One region of the Streptomyces sp. NPDC042371 genome, then DNA from elsewhere that is predicted to be linked to it. Evidence: riboswitches for the same ligand, from Rfam matches in the RefSeq annotation. Region 1 holds a riboswitch; each other region holds the start of a gene.
What was found. Region 1 has a riboswitch for cobalamin ahead of AC068B_RS01115 (ABC transporter substrate-binding protein). Riboswitches for the same ligand answer to the same signal wherever they lie in the genome.

Region 1 (4,789 bases):
GTCGCCGAGGGTGTGGCTCAGGAGCAGCACGAGGGCGAAGGAGCAGAGGGCGCCCGCGAAGGCGCCCGCAGAGACCGACACCACTCCCCCGCCGACCCCTAGGACGACGACCGCGACCGCTCCCGTGGAAGCCCCGGACGACACCCCGAGCACGAAGGGGTCGGCGAGGGGGTTGCGGAGCAGGGACTGCATGACCGCACCGCAGACCGCGAGGCCCGCGCCGCAGACGGCGGCGAGCACGGTGCGTGGCATCCGCAGGTTCCAGACGATGCCGTCCCTGATCGGGGTGAGCGGGCTCTCGCCCCAGCCGAGGTGGGCGGCGACGGTCGACCACACGTCGGACACGGAGATCTCCGCGGGGCCGATGGTGACGGCCACGGAGACGGAGAGGAGGAGCGCGGCGACCCCGGCGAGCCACAGCAGCCCCTGCCGCACGCGGGCGGGGGCGGCGCCGGGGGCGGGGGCGGCGCCGGGGACCGTGCCCGTGTCCGGCGCGGCCTCCGTCACTTGACGAGTCCGAACTTCCGCAGCCCGGCGGCCACTTGCTCGATGCCGTCGACCGTGCGGATCGTGGGGTTCATGGCCTGGCCGCTGAGCAGGACGTACCGCTTCTTCTTCACGGCCGTGAGGTTCTTGGTCGCCGGGTTGGACTCCAGGAACTTGATCTTCGCCGCGGCGCTCTCCGCGGACTGCGACTTGCGGGTGAGGTCGCCGATGACGAGGACGTCGGGGTCGCGGTCGGCGACGGTCTCCCAGTTGATCTGGGGCCATTCCTCGTGGGTGTCGTCGAAGACGTTCTTCGCGCCGAGTTCGCGGGTGATGATGCCGGGGGCGCCGCAGCAGCCCGCCATGTACGGGGCGTCGGAGTTGGCGAACCAGTACATGAGCTTGGTGCCGGAGGCGGCGGAGGTGGCGGCATTGATGTCCTTCGTGGCCTTGCCGACCCGCCGCTTCATGTCGGCGATCAGCTTCTCGCCGCGCTTCTCGACGTGGAAGACCTTCGCCAGGTCGCGCACCTCGCCGTAGACGGTGTCCATGGTGAGGGTCTTGACGCGCTTGCCGTCGCCACCGCCGTCGTTGTCCTTGCCCGCGCAGTCGGTGGGCGAGACGTAGACGGGCACGCCGAGCTCGTCGAACTTCGCGCGGTCGGCGACGCCGCCCTTGCCCACCGTGTAGAGGAAGGAGGCGCTGACGAAGTCCGGCTCCTTGGAGAGGACCTTCTCCAGGGACGGGTAGCGGTCGGCGAGCCGCTCCACCTTCGCGTTGTCCTTCGCCAGGTTCTTCAGGACCGGGTCGGTCCAGGTGCCGGTGCCCACCATGCGGTCGGCGAGGCCGAGGGAGAGCAGGATCTCCGTGGAGCCCTGGTCGAGGGAGACGGCCCGCTGCGGGGGCGCCCCGACCTTCGCGTCCTTGCCGCAGGAGGTGACCGTGACCGGGTAGCCCTCGGTGCTCTTCTGCCCGGACTGCGATGTCTTCTGCGCGGAGCCGCCGCACGCGGTGAGCGCGAACAGGCAGGCACAGAGGAGGGCGGATATACGGGCTGTCGAGGACACGTGATCCCTTGAGTGTCACGGCTCATACGCGGAGCCTGGCCTGCGTCGTGACCTCCGCCGCCGGGTGAGCGGGGAGGGCGCCAGCAGGTCTTCGGACTCGGGGATCGGCCGGGCGGGGCGCCTTCCCGGGCGTCCTGTGACGCCCAGTGGCCGTGGCCCCGCCCGTCCCCCTCACCGCTGCGCGTCAGCTCCGGATTCGCACCGGATTCCCTGGCCCAGGTGTGGGTTTGACTGGCTTGCGCAAGTTATCACGCGACTTCACGCGGTCGGCCCGGGCGTCGTCGCGGTGGTCGGCGCGGGCCTGGGCTCGCCCCGGTACGTGCCGAAGGACCAGCGGTTGCCCTCCGGATCCTCGATGCCGAATTCACGGCTTCCGTAGGGCTTGTCCTCGATCTCGCTGATGACCTTCACGCCTGCCTCGGCGAGCCTGCGGTACAGGTCGTCCACGTGGTCGGTGACGACATAGGCGCCCGCGGTGCCGGGCCTGCCGCAGGTCGCTTCGTTGGCCGGGCCGTACGAGCCGAGCATGACCCCACCGCCCTCGGGCCAGTCGAGCTGGGCGTGGGCGACACGGCCCTCGTCCTCGTAGACGGCGGTGCGCAGGAAGCCGACGGTGCCGACGAGGAAGTCGATCAGGGCGGGGGCGTCCTGGGCCTGGAGGCCCGGCCAGACGGCCGGGGCGGGCGTGCTGAGCTGCTGTTCTTGCGTGGTGTTCGTGGTGTTCGTGGTGTTCGTGGTGATGTCCATGCCCCTACTCTTCGCCCCGGCCGTGCGCCCCGGCTTGGATATTCCGGCACTCTTCGGCCAGCCAGCGGGTGGGGGTCTCGCCGGTGTACTGCCGGAAGTCGCGTACGAGGTGGGAGTGGTCGTAGTACCCGGTGTCGGCCGCGACCCCGGCCAGGTCCGGCGGGGCGCCCGCCGCGACGGCGCGGGCCACGGTGGCCTTGGCGTGCTGGAAGCGCATCAGGCGGGCGGCCTGCTTGGGGGTGAGCCCCGTCTCGGCGCGGAACAGCGCGGTCAGCCTGCGCTCGCTGAGCGCGACGTGCCGGGAGAGGCCGCCGAGGGTGCCCGCGCCCCGGTGCCTGGCCAGCCACGCCCAGGCTTCCGCCACCTCGGGGCGGACGGATGCGGCGGCGCGGTCCGTGGCCGCGCGCCGCCTCAGATAGGCCGACAGGAGGGCGAAGCGGTCCTCCCAGCGGTCCAGCTCGCACAGCCGCTCGCGGATCTCCGCGGCCGGGTCGCCGAGCACGTCCGTGCCGCCGACGACGAGCTGCCCGGTGAGCCCGGCAGCGGGCAGGCCGAGGAGGGCGCGGGCCGCGAGGGGATGCACGGCGAGCTGGATGCCCGCCTCGTGCTCGGGCTGGACGACGTACGCGGGGCTCTGGTGCAGGCCGCCCACGATGATGTCGGTGCGCGTCGCGTCCGGTCCCGTCGCCCGGTCCGGGGTGCTGCCGGTGGCGATGGTCCCGTCCAGGGAGAAGATCACCGTCAGATACGGCGAAGGGAGCCCCCGGTGCAGCCCTGGCCGCTGCCCCGCGGTGCGGTAGCCGACCGCGGAGACGACCATGCCGTCGAGCCGTGGGGCGGCGCGGACGAACTCACGGGAGTCCATGGACCCAGTATGCGCGGAGGGCCCAGTATGCGCGGAACCCCTCCGCTACCCCTGTTCACCCGCCCCATGCCACCGCGCCACGGTGACTTCGATCATGGGAAATGTCCCTGCCGCCCCATAGCATTGCGCGCCGCTCCGGTCGGGGCCGCACATCGCTCGCAGGGAACGGCAGGGACGTAGAGACATGGCAGTACGGGCAAAGAGCAAGCTGGCCGTCATCGGCACCACGGGCGCGCTGGCCGCCGCCGTTCTCGCGGGCAGCGCCCTGTGGCCGACGGACGAGGCGAACGCCGCCGACACCTCGGCGGCCACCGCCCGTGAGCTGTCGCACTGGCCGAAGCCGGTCGCCAAGAAGCTCGGCAAGGTCATCGCGAAGAACGACCACAAGGGCGCGTACGCCGTCTTCGACGCGGACAACACGACGTACCGCAACGACCTCGAGGAGTCGCTGCTCCCCTTCCTGGAGATGAAGGGCGTCCTGACCCGCAAGACCATGGACCCGTCCCTGAAGATCATCCCCTTCAAGGACAAGGCCGGGCACAAGGAGAGCCTCTACAGCTACTACAACCGGCTGTGCGAGGTGGACGACCAGGTCTGTTACCCCTGGGCCGCGCAGATCTTCTCCGGCTTCACGCTGAAGGAGCTCAAGGGGTACGTCGACGAGCTCCTGGCGTACAAGAAGCCGATCCCCGCCGAGTACTTCGAGGGCGGCAAGCCGACGAAGACCGAGGTGAAGCCGCCGGAGTTCTCGCGCGGCATGCAGCAGCTCTACAAGACGCTGCAGGCGCACGGCATCGAGGTGTACGTCGTCAGCGCGGCCAGCGAGGATCTGGTGCGCATGGTCCTCGCCGACCCGAAGTACGGCTACGGCGTGAAGCCGCAGAACGTCATCGGCGTCGCCATGCAGCTCAAGGACCGCAAGACGGGTGAGGTCACCAGCTCCCGCAAGGAGATCGCCGAGGGCCGCTTCGGCGAGAAGGACCGCGCGAAGCTCGCGAAGCGCGAGCTGACGCCGAACCTGTGGGCGCCGCTGACCTGGTACGAGGGCAAGCCCGCGGCGATCAACACCTACATCGACGAGTGGCAGAAGCCGATCCTCGCCGCCGGTGACACCCCGGCCAGCGACGGCCCGATGCTGTTCCACTCCGCGGACGTGGCGCACGGCGGCGTGCGGGTCTGGGTCAACCGCAAGGACTCGTACATGAAGCAGCTCGACGGGATGAAGAAGAAGAACGCGGAGCGGCAGCGGAAGCTCGGCCAGAAGGTGACCGCCGACAAGCGGTGGCTGACGGTCACGCCCGACCAGATCGGCTAGGGCCTAGCTCCCCAACGCGCGGAAGGCGTCGGCCACTCGGGTGTGGTCGGCGCCGTCCGCCAGCAGGGCGTGCAGCAGGAGTCTGGCCTTCGGCGCGTCCAGCGGCCCCGCGGAGAGCAGCCCGCGGCCGAGCATGTCGTGCTCCGAGCCCGGCCCCCGGTAGGTCTCGCTCAGCAGCGGGCCCGCGCCCGTGCGGGAGGCGAGGACGACCGGCATGCGGGCGCCGAGCGCGGCCAGCGGGTCGACGAGCCAGGTGGGGACGTGGCCCGCGCCGAACGCCGCCACGACCAGGCCGTCGAAGCGCGCGTC
Region 2 (4,789 bases), on a different contig from region 1:
CATCTCCAGGAGGCGGAAGAGCGCGGTGGGCGCGTTGCCGATGGCGACGACCGAGCCTTCGAGGCGGTCGCGCCAGAGTTCGAGGGCGGCGGCGCTGCGGGTGGTGCCGAGCTGGGCCGCGAGGTCGGGCACGGACGGGTCGGCGAGGGTGCAGATCACCTCGTTGTCGGCGGGCAGCCGCTTGCGCGTGACACCGCTCGCGACCATGTTCGCGTCGCAGAGGATCGGCGCGCCGTCGCGCAGCGCCTTGCGGGCGTCGGCGATCACGCGCGGGCTGTAGGAGAGGTCGCGCACGAGGTCGACCATCCCGCAGGCGTGGATCATCCGGACCGCGACCTGGCTGACGTCGGCGGGCAGGCCTTGGAGGTCCGCCTCCGCGCGGATGGTGGCAAAGGACTCGCGGTAGATCGCCGCGCCGTCCTTCTCGTAGTCGAACACTGTGCTCTCGCTCATCTCGTGGCCGTTGGTTTCGTGGTGGTACGTGCCGTGGTGACCTGCTCGGTCAATGTGCCGCCCGTCAGAGGCGTCCGGTCCTCGCCGGGGACGCGCACCGTCACCTCGTACTGCCCGTCGCCGGTGGCGAGGACGTCGACCCAGTCGCCCCACGGGTGCCCGCAGCGGCGTTCGCAGCCGGACCAGTGGACGGGCAGGCCGCCGAGGCCGGGGACGGCGTCGGCGCGTACGTCGGAGAGGGACTTGGCGCAGCCGGGGCGTCCGGTGCAGGCGCCGACGCCCAGCCAGGGCGATGCGGCGTCGGTGATGTGCCCGGCGTCGGCGAGCACGGCGAGGCGCTCGCGGGCCGCGGATTCGTCGGCGAAGCCGGGGACGACGAAGCCGCGCCAGGGCGTGACGCGCAGTTCGTCGGCGGGCAGCGGCAGGAGGGCCCGCCACTCGGCGGCGGTGACGCGGCCGAGGGGGGCGCTCACGACGACGGCGTCGCCGATCGCCCCGGGTGCCTGCGGGGCGCTTCGGGAGACGGTCCAGGGCTCGGCGCGCACGGCGTCGATGCCCGCGCGCTCCAGTGCTCCTGCGAGGTCCACGCGCTGCTCGCGGGGCAGCTCCCCCACCCGCCAGGCGCCGTTGCCCGCGGCGGTCGCGGCGGCGTGGAAGGCGCCCGCGGCGGTGAGCGCGGCGCGGGGGGCGTCGACTCCGGCGACCCGGAACGCCAGGCCGCCGACGCGGACGACCGCCGTCCCGCCCGATTCTGCGATCAAGGTCACATCGCCGCCGAGGCCGACGACGTCCCCGCGCCCGTCGTCCAGGGCGAAGAGGAAGCGGCCCGAGAGCTCAGCGGTCCAGTCCTCGGAACACAGGAGTCCGTCCAGCTCACGGGCCCACAACTGCACGTCACCACGGCCGATTCGGTCGATGCCCGCGAGCGGTGACGCCACCACGTTGCGGATGCGCTCGTGCCGCTCGGAGGGGAGCAGGCCCGCTGTCGAGAGCAGCGCGGAGAGTTCGCCGCCGCTGGTCTCGCCGAGGCCCCGCAGCTCGATGTTGCCGCGCGAGGTGATGCTGAGGCAGCCGTCCGCAAGACGCTCCGCCGCGGTGACCAGCGCCTCGGCCTGACGTGTCGTCAAAAGACCTGCGGGCAGCCGGAGTCGGGCGAGGAAGCCGTCGTCGGCGCGGTGCAGGCGGAGGGCTCCGGGGCAGGCGTCACCCCGGTCGCGTATGGGGGATTCGCCCTGGTCTGGGGAGGGTGCTGGGGTGGGCGGCATGGCGGCGAGCATACCCACGCGGATCCGGCGGGTCGCCTCCCGAGACGGACCGTTCTGGCAGGTGGCCGCCCCGCCGACCGCGGGCAGGACTTACTATGCAGGCGGCGGGCCGCCAGGTCCGTCGACGCCAGCGACGGCGTGGGTCCACCAGGACCCGAAGGAGGAAGCCCGGTGCGAATCCGGCGCGGTCCCGCCACTGTGAGCCCCACCCGAGTGGGGCGAGCCAGGAACTCCTGCCGTCCATACGACCACCCGGGGCGCGGACACCCCGAGGAAGGCCTGCGCCCGCATGCTTCTGCTGTTGTCGACCTCCGACACCGACCTGCTCAGCGCCCGCGCGGCGGGGGGTCCGGTCGACTACCGGTTCGCCAATCCCTCCCGTCTTGACCTCGAAGGACTGCCCGCGCTGCTGGACGGCGTGGACCTCGTCGTCGTACGCCTCCTCGGCGGCGTCCGTGCCTGGCAGGACGGCCTGGACCAGCTCATCGCCACCGGTCTCCCGGTGGTCGTGCTCACCGGTGAACAGGCACCCGACGCCCAGCTCATGGCCTCCTCGACCGTGCCGGTCGGCATCGCCGCCGAGGCGCACGCCTACCTGGCGCACGGCGGCCCCGCGAACCTGGAGCAGCTGGCCCGCTTCCTCTCCGACACCGTGCTGCTCACCGGCCACGGCTTCGAGCCGCCCGCGCCCGCCCCGTCGTGGGGCCCGCTGGAGCGCACGGCCCGCGCCGTGGAGGGCCCGACCGTGGCGGTGCTCTACTACCGCGCCCACCACATGAGCGGCAACACCGCGTTCGTGGACGCGCTGTGCGGCGCGATCGAGGACGCGGGCGCCCGGGCGCTGCCGCTGTACGTGGCCTCGCTGCGTGCCCCCGAGCCCGAGCTGATCGACGCGCTGCGGGCCGCCGACACCATCGTGACGACGGTCCTCGCGGCCGGTGGCACCAAGCCCGCCGAGGCCTCCGCGGGCGGCGACGACGAGTCGTGGGACGCGGGCGCGCTGACCGGACTGGACGTGCCGATCCTGCAGGCGCTCTGCCTGACCGGGTCGCGTTCGGCCTGGCAGGAGAACGACGAGGGCGTCTCGCCGCTCGACGCCGCGAGCCAGATCGCGGTGCCTGAGTTCGACGGCCGCCTGATCACGGTCCCCTTCTCCTTCAAGGAGATCGACGAGGACGGTCTGCCCGCGTACGTCGCCGACGCCGAGCGCGCGGCCCGCGTCGCCGGTATCGCCGTGCGCCACGCGCGCCTCAAGCACATCCCGGCCGCCGACAAGCGCATCGCCCTGGTGCTGTCCGCGTACCCGACGAAGCACTCCCGCATCGGCAACGCGGTCGGCCTGGACACTCCGGCATCCGCCGTCGAGCTGCTTCGCCGGCTCCGTGCCGAGGGGTACGACTTCGGCCCCGAGGCCGACATCCCCGGCCTGGTCTCCGGCGACGGCGACGAGCTGATCCGCGCGCTCATCGACGCGGGCGGCCACGACCAGGACTGGCTCACCGAGGAGCAGCTCGCCGCCAACCCCGTGCGCATCCCGGCCGCCGACTACAAGCGGTGGTACGCGACGCTGCCGCAGGAGCTGCGCGACTCCGTCGAGCAGCACTGGGGCCCGCCGCCCGGCGAGATGTTCCTCGACCGGTCCCGCGTCGGCCAGGGCGGCGACCCGGAGGGCGACATCGTGCTCGCGGCCCTGCGCCGCGAGAACCTCCTCATCCTGATCCAGCCGCCGCGCGGCTTCGGCGAGAACCCGATCGCGATCTACCACGACCCCGATCTGCCGCCGTCGCACCACTACTTGGCCGCCTACCGCTGGATCGCGGCGCCCGCGTCCGACAACGGCTTCGGCGCCGACGCGATGATCCACCTGGGCAAGCACGGCAACCTGGAGTGGCTGCCCGGCAAGAACGCGGGCCTCTCCGCGGCGTGCGGCCCCGACGCCGCGCTCGGCGACCTGCCCCTGATCTACCCCTTCCTGGTAAACGACCCGGGCGAGGGCACGCAGGCCAAGCGCCGCGTGCACGCCACGCTCATCGACCACCTGGTGCCGCCGATGGCGCGCGCCGACTCCTACGGCGACATCGCGCGCCTGGAGCAGCTCCTCGACGAGTACGCCCAGATCAGCTCCATGGACCCGGCGAAGCTCCCGGCGATCCGCGCGCAGATCTGGACGCTCATCCAGGCCGCCAAGCTCGACCACGACCTGGGTCTCGAGCACCGCCCGGACGACGACGGCTTCGACGACTTCCTGCTGCACGTCGACGGCTGGCTCTGCGAGATCAAGGACATGCAGATCCGCGACGGTCTGCACGTCCTGGGCAACCCGCCCGCGGGCGCCGACCGCGTGAACCTCGTGCTCGCCGTGTTGCGCGCCCGCCAGATCTGGGGCGGCACGACCGCGCTGCCTGGCCTGCGCGAGGCGCTCGGCCTCGACGAGTCGGCGGCGACGCGCGTCACCGCCGACGAGGCCGAGGACAAGGCCCGCGCCCTGGTCCAGGCGATGGACGACGCGGACTGGGACCCGGCGGCCGTGGCCTCCGTGGCCGCGGACCACGGCGACCAGGTCGCCGCCATCCTGGAGTTCGCGGCCCGCGAGGTCGTGCCGCGCCTCGCGGCCACCACCGCCGAGCTCGACCACTCCGTGCACGCCCTGAACGGCGGCTTCGTCCCGGCGGGCCCGTCGGGCTCCCCGCTGCGCGGCCTGGTCAACGTCCTGCCGACCGGCCGGAACTTCTACTCGGTCGACCCGAAGGCCGTCCCCTCCCGCCTCGCGTGGGAGACGGGCCAGGCCCTGGCCGACTCCCTCGTCGAGCGCTACCAGCAGGACAACGGCGACTACCCCACCTCCGTGGGCCTGTCCCTGTGGGGCACGAGCGCGATGCGCACCGCGGGCGACGACGTCGCCGAGGCGATGGCGCTGCTCGGCATCCGCCCCGTCTGGGACGACGCGTCACGCCGCGTCACCGGCCTGGAGGCCATCCCGTACGAGGAGTTGGGCCGCCCGCGCATCGATGTGACGCTGCGCATCTCGGGCTTCTTCCGCGACGCGTTCCCGCACACGATCGGCCTGCTCG
Region 3 (4,789 bases), on a different contig from region 1:
GAACTGCAGCTCGGCCTCGACGGCCTCCTTCAGCATGTCCGTGACCTGCTGCTGGAGCGCGTCGTCGAAGAGCTCGGGCTCCTCCTTGCGGACCGTGTCCACCACGTCGAAGGCGAAGCTCATGTGCATCGTCTCGTCGCGGAACACCCAGTTGGTGCCGGTGGCCAGGCCGTGCAGCAGACCGCGGCTGCGGAACCAGTAGACGTACGCGAAGGCACCGTAGAAGAAGAGCCCCTCGATGCACGCGGCGAAGCAGATGAGGTTCAGCAGGAAGCGACGGCGGTCGGCCTTCGACTCCAGCCGGTCCATCTTCTCGACGGAGTCCATCCACTTGAAGCAGAACTCCGCCTTCTCGCGGATGGAGGGGATCTCCTCGACCGCGTCGAAGGCCGCCGCGCGGTCCTCGGGATCGGGCAGATAGGTGTCGAGCAGCGTCAGATAGAACTGGACGTGCACGGCCTCCTCGAAGAGCTGACGGCTCAGGTAGAGCCGCGCCTCGGGGGAGTTGATGTGCTTGTAGAGCGTCAGTACCAGGTTGTTCGAGACGATCGAGTCGCCGGTCGCGAAGAACGCGACCAGACGGCCGATCATGTGCTGCTCGCCGGGCGAGAGCTTGGCGAGGTCGGCGACGTCCGAGTGGAGGTCGACCTCCTCGACGGTCCAGGTGTTCTTGATCGCGTCCCGGTAGCGCTCGTAGAAGTCGGGGTAGCGCATGGGGCGCAGGGTCAGCTCGAAGCCCGGGTCGAGCAGGTTCTTCTCGGTGGAGCTCATTACTGGCAGGCCTCGCAGGACTCGGGGTTTTCCAGGGAGCAGGCGACGGCGTCTTCGGCCGTGACCTGCGCGGGGACGGGGGCCGCGGCGGCGGTGTTCGAGCTCCCGGCCGCGCGGGCGATGCGCGTCGCGGGGCGCGAACGCAGGTAGTACGTGGTCTTCAGGCCGCGCTGCCAGGCGTACGCGTACATCGAGGAGAGCTTGCCGATGGTCGGCGTCTCCAGGAAGAGGTTGAGCGACTGCGCCTGGTCGAGGAACGGGGTGCGGTCCGCGGCCATGTCGATCAGGCCGCGCTGCGGGATCTCCCACGCCGTGCGGTACAGCGCGCGGATGTCCGCGGGCACCCAGTCGAAGCCCTGCACCGAGCCGTTGGACTCGCGCAGCGCCTCACGGGTCTTCGCGTCCCACAGGCCGTGCCGCTTCAACTCCTCCACCAGGTAGGAGTTGACCTGGAGGAACTCGCCGGAGAGCGTCTCGCGCTTGAAGAGGTTGGAGACCTGCGGCTCGATGCACTCGTAGACACCGGCGATGGACGCGATGGTCGCGGTCGGCGCGATGGCGAGGAGCAGCGAATTGCGCATGCCGGTCGCGGCGATGCGTTCCCGCAGCGCCGCCCAGCGCTCCGGCCACGTCAGCTCGGCCACGGCCTTCGGATAGTGGTCCGGGTGCAGCACGCCGCGCGCGGTGCGGGTCTTCTCCCAGGCGGGCAGGGGACCGTGGCGCTCGGCGAGGTCCGCGGACGCCTCGTAGGAGGCGAGCATGATGCGCTCGGCGATGCGGGTGGACAGGGCGCGCGCCTCGGGGGAGTCGAAGGCCAGCTTCAGCTGGAAGAAGACGTCCTGGAGGCCCATCGCGCCGAGGCCCACGGGGCGCCACTTGGCGTTGGAGCGCCCGGCCTGCTCGGTCGGGTAGAAGTTGATGTCGACGACGCGGTCGAGGAAGGTCACCGCGGTGCGGACGGTCTCGTCGAGCCGCTCCCAGTCGATGTCCTGCGTGGCCGGGTCGACGAAGGCGCCGAGGTTCACCGAGCCGAGGTTGCAGACGGCGGTCTCCCCGTCGTCCGTCACCTCCAGGATCTCCGTGCAGAGGTTGGAGGAGTGCACGGTGTGGCCGGGCTCCGCCGTCTGGTTGGCGGTGCGGTTGGCCGCGTCCTTGAAGGTCATCCAGCCGTTGCCGGTCTGCGCGAGGGTGCGCATCATGCGGCCGTAGAGGTCCCGGGCCGACATGGTCTTCTTGGCGAGCCCGGCGGCCTCGGCCTTGCGGTAGGCGGCGTCGAACTCCTCGCCCCACAGGTCGACGAGCTCGGGCACGTCGGCCGGTGAGAACAGCGACCACTCCTGGTCGGTGGCGACGCGGCGCATGAACTCGTCGGGGATCCAGTGCGCGAGGTTGAGGTTGTGCGTGCGGCGCGCGTCCTCACCGGTGTTGTCGCGCAGCTCCAGGAACTCCTCGATGTCGGAGTGCCAGGTCTCCAGGTAGACGGCGGCCGCGCCCTTGCGCCGACCGCCCTGGTTCACGGCGGCGACGGAGGCGTCCAGGGTCTTCAGGAACGGCACGATGCCGTTGGAGTGCCCGTTCGTGCCGCGGATGAGGGAGCCGCGGGAACGGATGCGGGAGTAGGAGAGCCCGATGCCGCCCGCGTGCTTGGAGAGCCGCGCGACCTGGTGGTAGCGGTCGTAGATGGAGTCGAGCTCGTCCAGCGGTGAGTCGAGGAGGTAGCAGGACGACATCTGCGGGTGGCGGGTGCCGGAGTTGAAGAGCGTCGGCGAGGACGGCAGGTAGTCCAGTCGGCTCATCAGGCCGTACAGCGCGGCGACTTCGTCGAGGGCGCGGGCGCTCTCGTCCTCCGCAAGACCGGCCGCCACGCGCAGCATGAAGTGCTGCGGGGTCTCGATGACCTGGCGGGTGATCGGGTGGCGCAGCAGGTAGCGGCTGTGCAGGGTGCGCAGGCCGAAGTAGCCGAAGCGGAAGTCGGCGCCGTCGGCGAGCGCGGTGTCCACGAGCGCGTCGAGCCGGGCCGCGTGGGCGCCCACGAAGTCGGCGGTGCGGTCGGCGATCAGGCCCTCGCGGTGGCCGACGACGATCGACTCGGTGAAGGAGCGCACGCCCTGGGAGGCGGCCTCGGCGGCGATGGAGAGGGTGAGCAGCCTGGCCGCGAGCTTCGAGTACGTGGGGTCCTCGGAGATGAGCCCCGCGGCCGCCTCGGTCGCGAGCGTCCGGAGCTCCGCCTCGTCGGCCCTGGCCGAACGGCCGCGCAGCGCCGCGGCGGCGACCCGGCCGGGATCGGCGTCGGGAAGGTCGGCGGTGAGGTCGGTCAGGGTGCGCAGCAGCGCGGTCCCTGGCGCGTCGGTACCCTCGGTGCTGTCGATGGGCTGCGGTGACAGCGCTGACGCAGGTTCGGCAGGCGCGATGGTCACGTGGAGCTCTCCCTCGCTCGGCTCTGGGCCTGGGGGAGGGGATGGCACACACGGGCGCACCCGGGCAGGGCGGCGTACCGCGTCCACCGGCCCATTCCACGAGGCCCGGACGGTCGGCACCCGGGTCGGTCGACACGGGTGCACTGCCGGCAGGTCTTCGGACTCCGCGTACGACAAATGCGTACACGTCTACCGTTGCGGGACAGTTCCGGACTTGCACCGGATTCCCCTGCGGCGACAGCGAGCACGAGCATACATCTTGTGTTGGCTTACTGAAGCAGGCCCACATCTTGTGTCGGATCGCAGAGCTGTACGACGAAGGGCCGCCGGTTTCCCGGCGGCCCTTCGTCGTACGCTGTGCCGTGCGGCAGACGTGCGGCAGACGTACGGCAGACGTGCGGCAGCGGTCGGCTCAGTGGCCGGAGCCCGCTGTCGCCTTCGGCAGTTCCTCCATGACACCGGCGTCACCGGCGTCCGCCGTGTAGTCCTCCGGAGACGTCTCGTCGACGCCGTCGGGGGCCTTCAGCGCCTTCAGGGCGAAGGTGAGGACCACGGTCACGACCACGTTCAGGACGAACGCGGTGAGGCCGATGTAGCCGATCTCGCCGATGCCGGGGATCTCGTCGGACGAGCCGCCGAAGTGCTTCTGCGTGGGCGACGCGACGCCGTACGCGGCGACCGTGCCGTAGACCATGCCGACCGCCCAGCCCGCAAGCAGCGCCCAGCGGTGGAACCACCGCGTGAACAGGCCGCCGACCAGGGCGGGCATCGTCTGCAGGATCCAGATGCCGCCGAGCAGCTGGAAGTTGATCGCTACCGTCTTGTCCATGGTGAGGACGAAGGCGAGCGCGCCCACCTTCACCAGGAGCGAGACCAGCTTGGAGACCTTGAACTCCTGTGCGGGTGTCGCGTCCGGCTTGAGGAAGTCCTTGTAGATGTTCCGCGTGAAGAGGTTCGCGGCCGCGATCGACATGATCGCCGCGGGCACGAGCGCGCCGATGCCGATGGCGGCGAAGGCGACGCCGGTGAACCAGTCGGGGAACATGTTCTCGAACAGTTGCGGGATCGCCAGCTGCCCGTTCTCGACCTTGACCCCGGCCGCGATCGCCATGAAGCCGAGCAGCGCGAGCAGGCCCAGCATCAGCGAGTAGAGCGGCAGGATCGTGGTGTTGCGGCGGATCACGTTGCGGCTCTTGGAGGAGAGCGTCGCCGTGATCGAGTGCGGGTACATGAACAGCGCGAGCGCGGAGCCGAGCGCGAGCGTGGCGTAGGTCCACTGCCCCGTCTCGCCCGGTGCGAGACCCGCGACGGGCTTGCCCGCCGCGTCGTTCGCCGCTGAGAACTTCTCGTTCGCGGCCTGGAAGATCTCGTCGAAGCCGCCGAGCTTGATCGGGATGTAGATGATCGCGACGGCGATGACGAGATAGATCAGACCGTCCTTCACGAACGCGATCAGCGCGGGCGCGCGCAGACCCGACGAGTAGGTGTACGCGGCGAGCACCGCGAACGCGATCAGCAGCGGCAGGTCCTTGATGAACCAGTTGGTGTCCGGGCCGCCGCCGATCCCCATGACGTCGAGGACGGCCTGGATGCCCACCAGC
Region 4 (4,789 bases), 170 kb from region 1:
CCGCACGCCCCACGGATCGGGCCGGTAGCGGGTGCGCACCGAGCGGCGGCCGCCGAGCCGCAGCCCCGCGAGCGCGGCGAGCAGACCGAAGGCCAGGGCGGGCAGACCGTACGACGCGCCCTGCGCGGTCAGCAGTCCGTACGTCCCCACACAGACGCCCATGAGACCGCCGAGCGTCAGCGCGGTCGTCGCCCTGCGGACCCCGGCGGGAACGGGGGCGGTGCGCCCGAAGCCCCGCGCGTCCATGGCGGCGGCCAGCGCGACCGACCGCTCCAGCGCACCCTCCAGGACGGGCAGCCCGACCTGCAGCAGCCCGCGTACGCCCTTGTCCGGCCGCCCGCGCAGCCGCCGCGCCGCCCGCAGCCGCTGCACGTCGGTGATCAGGTTCGGCGCGAACGTCATCGCCACGACGACGGCGACCCCGACCTCGTACAGCGCGCCCGGCAGCGACTTCAGCAGCCGGGACGGACTGGCCAGCGCGTTCGCGGCGCCGACGCAGATCAGCAGACCGGCCAGCCTGATCCCGTCGTACAGCGCGAAGGTCAGGCCCTCCGCCGTCACCCGGCCGCCGATCCGCACGCCCTTCGCCCAGTCCGGCAGCGGCACCTCGGGCAGCGTGACGACGATGTGCGTGCCGGGGATCGGGGAGCCGAGCACGACCGCGAAGACCAGCCGGATCGCGATGACCACCAGCCCCAGCTTCACGAACGCGCCGTACGACTTCGCCCACGGCGCCGACGTCCGCCGCGCCGCCACCACATAGCCCGCGACCCCGATCAGCATCCCGATCAGCAGCGGATTGGTCGTGCGGGACGCCGCGGTGCCGAGGCCGATGGCCCACACCCACCAGGCGCCCGGATGCAGGGCGTTGCTCCGGTGCGCCGCGGGGGCGAGGCGGCGCCGCAGGAGGGCGGGCGCGCCGTTGCCGTGGTCCGTCATGGTGCTGTCCGTGTCGTCGCGTCGTCGTGTCGTCGTGTCTGTTCGGGGCCCCGCGTCAGCCGCGGCGGCGCCGGGCCTGCCAGATACCGGCACCGCCGAGCAGCGCGACGGCGGCGATTCCGGCGATCAGGCCCACGGAGGGCCCGCCGTCGCCGTCGTCGGCGTTCGCCTGCGCCTCGGTGGTCACGGTCTCCTTGCCGCTCGGGTCCCCGTCGCCGGAGACCTGCTCGCCGCAGCCCGACTTCGGGTAGTCCTCGATGGCGCACAGCAGCGCCTTGTTGTCGTAGCGCAGCGGCTTGGCGACGGCGGCGAGGGCCTCCGCGCTGGTGGCGTCCTCGGCGACCTGCGCGCAGGCGGTGCGCGGCTTCGGCGGCCGCTCGCCGCCGGGGGCGTCGCCCGCCGTGCCGAAGTCGACGACGAGGCCGACGCGCTTGCGGCCGTCCTTCGCCGGGGTGTCCTTGCAGAGGTCCGCGAAGTCGGCGGGGCCGCGGGGCTTCGCGGAGTCCTTCGAGTCGTCGGAGACCGAGAAGCGGAAGCCCTGCACGTCGCCGTCGTCGGGGGTCGCGGTGCCCGGCCCCTGGGTGGCGTACGTCCACTGCTCGCCGTCCCGCTCCCAGAACGACCAGTAGCGGTAACCGGCGGCCTGGGCGGGCGCGGCGGCGAGGACACTCAGCAGCGCGGCGAGGAACGCCACGGCTGCCGGGCGGCCGCGCCGCACACGGCCCCGCGTCACGGCTGCTTCTTCTTGCGGTTGCCGCTGTACAGGAAGCCGATGCCGATGCCCGCGACCATGCCGACGCCGATGATCCACCAGACGCTGACGCCGCCGTCGTCGTCCTTCTCGTCCGCGTCCGAAGCGGACGGGGACTTCGAGGCGGTCTCCGGGGCCGGGCCCGTGGCGTTCAGCTGCTTGACGAGGTCGGCGCCGCCGAAGTCGCGCGGGTCCATGCCTGCCGCGTGCGCGGCGAAGATCAGCTGGGAGTAGGCGGCGGGGCCCGACTGCTTCGCCCAGTCCGCGGAGTTCTTCGCGAGCCAGTCGGCGGACGCCTTGGCCCGCTCGCTCTGTCCGGCGGCGGCGAGGGCGAGCACGGAGTCGGCCGTGTTGCCGAAGTCCGGCTGGTCCGTGGAGCCCGGCATCGACGACATCAGGTGGTCGTCGGTCTTGCCGAGGGTGTCGAGCAGATAGCCCACGCCGTTGCCCGCGGCCTGCGCGGCGGTGTCCGGCTTCGCGCACTTGGGCGCGGCGGTCTCGGACTTCTTGGGCGCGGAGACGACGAGGCCCTTGCCGAGGCTGCCGAGGACACCGGCCGCGGTGGCGTCGGCGTTCGGCGAGAGCTTGCCGGACTTGGCGTCGGCGAGACCGAACGCGCCGCCGTCCTTGTCGCAGTCCATGGCGAGCTTCGGCAGCGCGTCGTAGGCGGACTTGCCGTCCTGGGACTTCATCGCCGCCGGGTTCTGGCCCGCCGCGACGAGCGCGCCGACCACGATGCCGGTGGAGTTCGCGTCGCTGGGCAGCCCCGGGTTGTAGCCCCAGCCGCCGTCCTTGTTCTGTACGGACTTCAGCCAGTCGACGCTCTTCTTGACCGTCTTGTCCTGCTTGCCGAGCGCGGCGAGGGCCTGCACGGCGGCGGCGGTGGAGTTGCTGTCGACCGCCGTCTTGGAGTTGCAGGGCTCGGTGGCGTCCGCGCGGTACGCCGCGAAGCCGCCGCTCGCGCACTGCTGGCCGGTGAGCCAGTCCACCGCCTTCGTGGCGGGCACGACGCCCTCGGTGTCCTGGGCGAGCAGGGCGTACGACTGGCGGAAGACGCCGTCGAACTTGGGGTCGGTCTTGCCGTAGAGGCCCGAGGGGAGCGCGGCCGAGGGCGACGGCTTCGCGTCGTCCGCGAAGGCGGCCGGTGCCGCGGCCGAGCCGAACACGGCGACGGCGGCGGCCAGGACCGCTGCGCTGCGACGAACGTTCATGATGGGGCGGGTTGCCTCTCCCTGCGGGGAGCGGGGCGGCACGGACCGTGCGAGCACGGCTACCGGGCGGCTCCGGCTCCGTATACCTCGACGGTGCCGCTCATCGGGGGTCCCGATGAAGCGAGCCGGTCACGTTCCGCGCCGGGCATTCCGGCTCGCCACGCTCAGTGGCACACGGCTGCGGGTCAGCGCCGGATTCGCACCGGCTTCCCCCTTGGCGGACGTGAGGACGACGCGCTCACTCTACCGGCCGGTCCGCGCGCCTTCCGGGTCACACCGCCACGAAGGTGACCGGGTCGCTGCCCGGCACGGCCTCCGCGCGCCCCAGCTTGACCAGGCGCCGCACATGGGCCTCGGCCTCCGAGACGGCGATGGTGCGCGAGCCGTAGGGGATCTCGGCCCAGGGGCGGTTCCACTCCATGCGCTCGGCGATCTGCCAGGGGGTGAGGGGCTCGGCGAGCAGGGTGAGGAGTCCGGTCAGGCGCTCCTCGTGGTGGGTCAGGAGCTCGTGGACGCGGGCGGGCGCGTCGGTGAACGTGCGCTGGTGGGCGGGCAGGACCTCCGCGGGGTCGAGGCGGCCGACGCGCTCCAGGGAGTCCAGGTAGTCCCCGAGGGGGTCGGTGACGGTCTCCGACTCGGGGTCCTCGTACAGGCCGATGTGCGGGGTGATGCCGGGCAGCAGGTGGTCGCCGGAGAAGAGGCGGCCGTTGCCGCGCAGGCCCGCCGGATGGTCCTCCTCCAGGTGGAGGCAGACGTGGCCGGGCGTGTGGCCGGGGGTCCAGATCGCGCGCAGGCGGCGGCCGGGCAGGGCGAGGAGCTCGCCGGGGGTGATGGAGCGGTCGGGGAGGGCGGGGGCGAGGCCGGGAAGCTTGCGGGGGCGGCCCTCGTCGCGGGCCAGGATCAGCGGGGCGAGGTGGTCGGCGGGCGCGCCCGCGGCGGTGAGCTTGTCCACCAGGTACGCGTACCAGCGGTCCGGCGGGTTCGAGCGGGTGCGGCGGACCACGGACGCGTCCGCGTCGTGCATGGCGAGCCACGCCCCTGAGGCGTCCCTGACCTTGCCGGAGAGGCCGTGGTGGTCGGGGTGGTGGTGCGTGATGACGACGCCGTGCACGTCGGCGACCGCGACGCCGCAGGTGGCGAGCCCGGCGGTGAGGGTGTCCCAGGACGCCGGGTCGTCCCAGCCGGTGTCGACGAGGACCGGTCCCGCGTCGGTGTCCAGGAGGTGGACGAGGGTGAAGCCGAGGGGGTTGTCGGGGATCGGGACCTTGATGCTCCAGACGCCGCCGCCGTGCTCGATCACCGGCGGGTCCGTCACCTGAGGGGTCATGAGGGCCTCGTCTCTCGTCGCCGGTCCCCTCGCCGGGGGCCACCACTATAACTAGAACTAGTTCCAATAGTCGCCCAAGTCGACTGTCTGGAGGCTGCGTTACCCCTTCCGTCCGTGGACTCCACGAACTAGAACTGGTATCAGTTCTGAGACCGTGTCAGAAAACCGGGTCGGGAAACCGCGTCGGGAAGCGCTCCGCAGGAGGCAGTCAGCCATGACCGAGCTCGTGGAACACGGACAGCTGTTCATCGGCGGGGAGTTGGTCGACCCGCTCGGAAAGGACGTCATCGACGTCGTCTCCCCGCACACCGGAGAGGTCTTCGCCCGGGTGCCGCACGCGGCGCCCGCCGACGTGGACCGCGCCGTCGCCGCCGCCCGCAAGGCCTTCGAGCGCGGTCCCTGGCCGCGGATGACCCTGGACGAGCGCATCGAGATCATCGCGAAGATCAAGGACGGCTTCGCGGCGCGCCACGAGGAGATCGCCCGCGTCATCAGCTCCGAGAACGGCACCCCCTACACGTCAAGCGTGATGGTGCAGGCCCTCGCCGCGATGATGGTGTG

Region 2: linked by a shared signal. The riboswitch ahead of cobN (cobaltochelatase subunit CobN) and the one ahead of AC068B_RS01115 (ABC transporter substrate-binding protein) in region 1 are both predicted to bind cobalamin.
Region 3: linked by a shared signal. The riboswitch ahead of AC068B_RS06445 (ribonucleoside-diphosphate reductase subunit alpha) and the one ahead of AC068B_RS01115 (ABC transporter substrate-binding protein) in region 1 are both predicted to bind cobalamin.
Region 4: linked by a shared signal. The riboswitch ahead of AC068B_RS01885 (prenyltransferase/squalene oxidase repeat-containing protein) and the one ahead of AC068B_RS01115 (ABC transporter substrate-binding protein) in region 1 are both predicted to bind cobalamin.

What each region holds. Positions count from the first base shown of each region.
Region 1 covers NZ_JBWKAP010000001.1:246,920-251,708, forward strand. The annotation lists gene AC068B_RS01110 (FecCD family ABC transporter permease) at 1-507, opposite strand, end outside; gene AC068B_RS01115 (ABC transporter substrate-binding protein) at 504-1,553, opposite strand; cobalamin riboswitch at 1,619-1,804, opposite strand; gene AC068B_RS01120 (VOC family protein) at 1,812-2,300, opposite strand; gene AC068B_RS01125 (AraC family transcriptional regulator) at 2,305-3,165, opposite strand; gene AC068B_RS01130 (HAD family hydrolase) at 3,350-4,480, shown strand; gene AC068B_RS01135 (asparaginase) at 4,484-4,789, opposite strand, start outside.
Region 2 covers NZ_JBWKAP010000003.1:225,476-230,264, reverse strand. The annotation lists gene AC068B_RS10660 (precorrin-8X methylmutase) at 1-438, opposite strand, end outside; gene AC068B_RS10655 (cobalamin biosynthesis protein CobG) at 450-1,718, opposite strand; cobalamin riboswitch at 1,839-1,970, shown strand; gene cobN (cobaltochelatase subunit CobN) at 2,008-4,789, shown strand, end outside.
Region 3 covers NZ_JBWKAP010000002.1:167,622-172,410, reverse strand. The annotation lists gene AC068B_RS06450 (ribonucleotide-diphosphate reductase subunit beta) at 1-771, opposite strand, end outside; gene AC068B_RS06445 (ribonucleoside-diphosphate reductase subunit alpha) at 771-3,188, opposite strand; cobalamin riboswitch at 3,320-3,442, opposite strand; gene mctP (monocarboxylate uptake permease MctP) at 3,601-4,789, opposite strand, start outside.
Region 4 covers NZ_JBWKAP010000001.1:420,301-425,089, reverse strand. The annotation lists gene AC068B_RS01895 (energy-coupling factor transporter transmembrane component T) at 1-939, opposite strand, end outside; gene AC068B_RS01890 (SCO2322 family protein) at 995-1,672, opposite strand; gene AC068B_RS01885 (prenyltransferase/squalene oxidase repeat-containing protein) at 1,669-2,901, opposite strand; cobalamin riboswitch at 3,025-3,148, opposite strand; gene AC068B_RS01880 (MBL fold metallo-hydrolase) at 3,173-4,228, opposite strand; gene AC068B_RS01875 (aldehyde dehydrogenase) at 4,443-4,789, shown strand, end outside.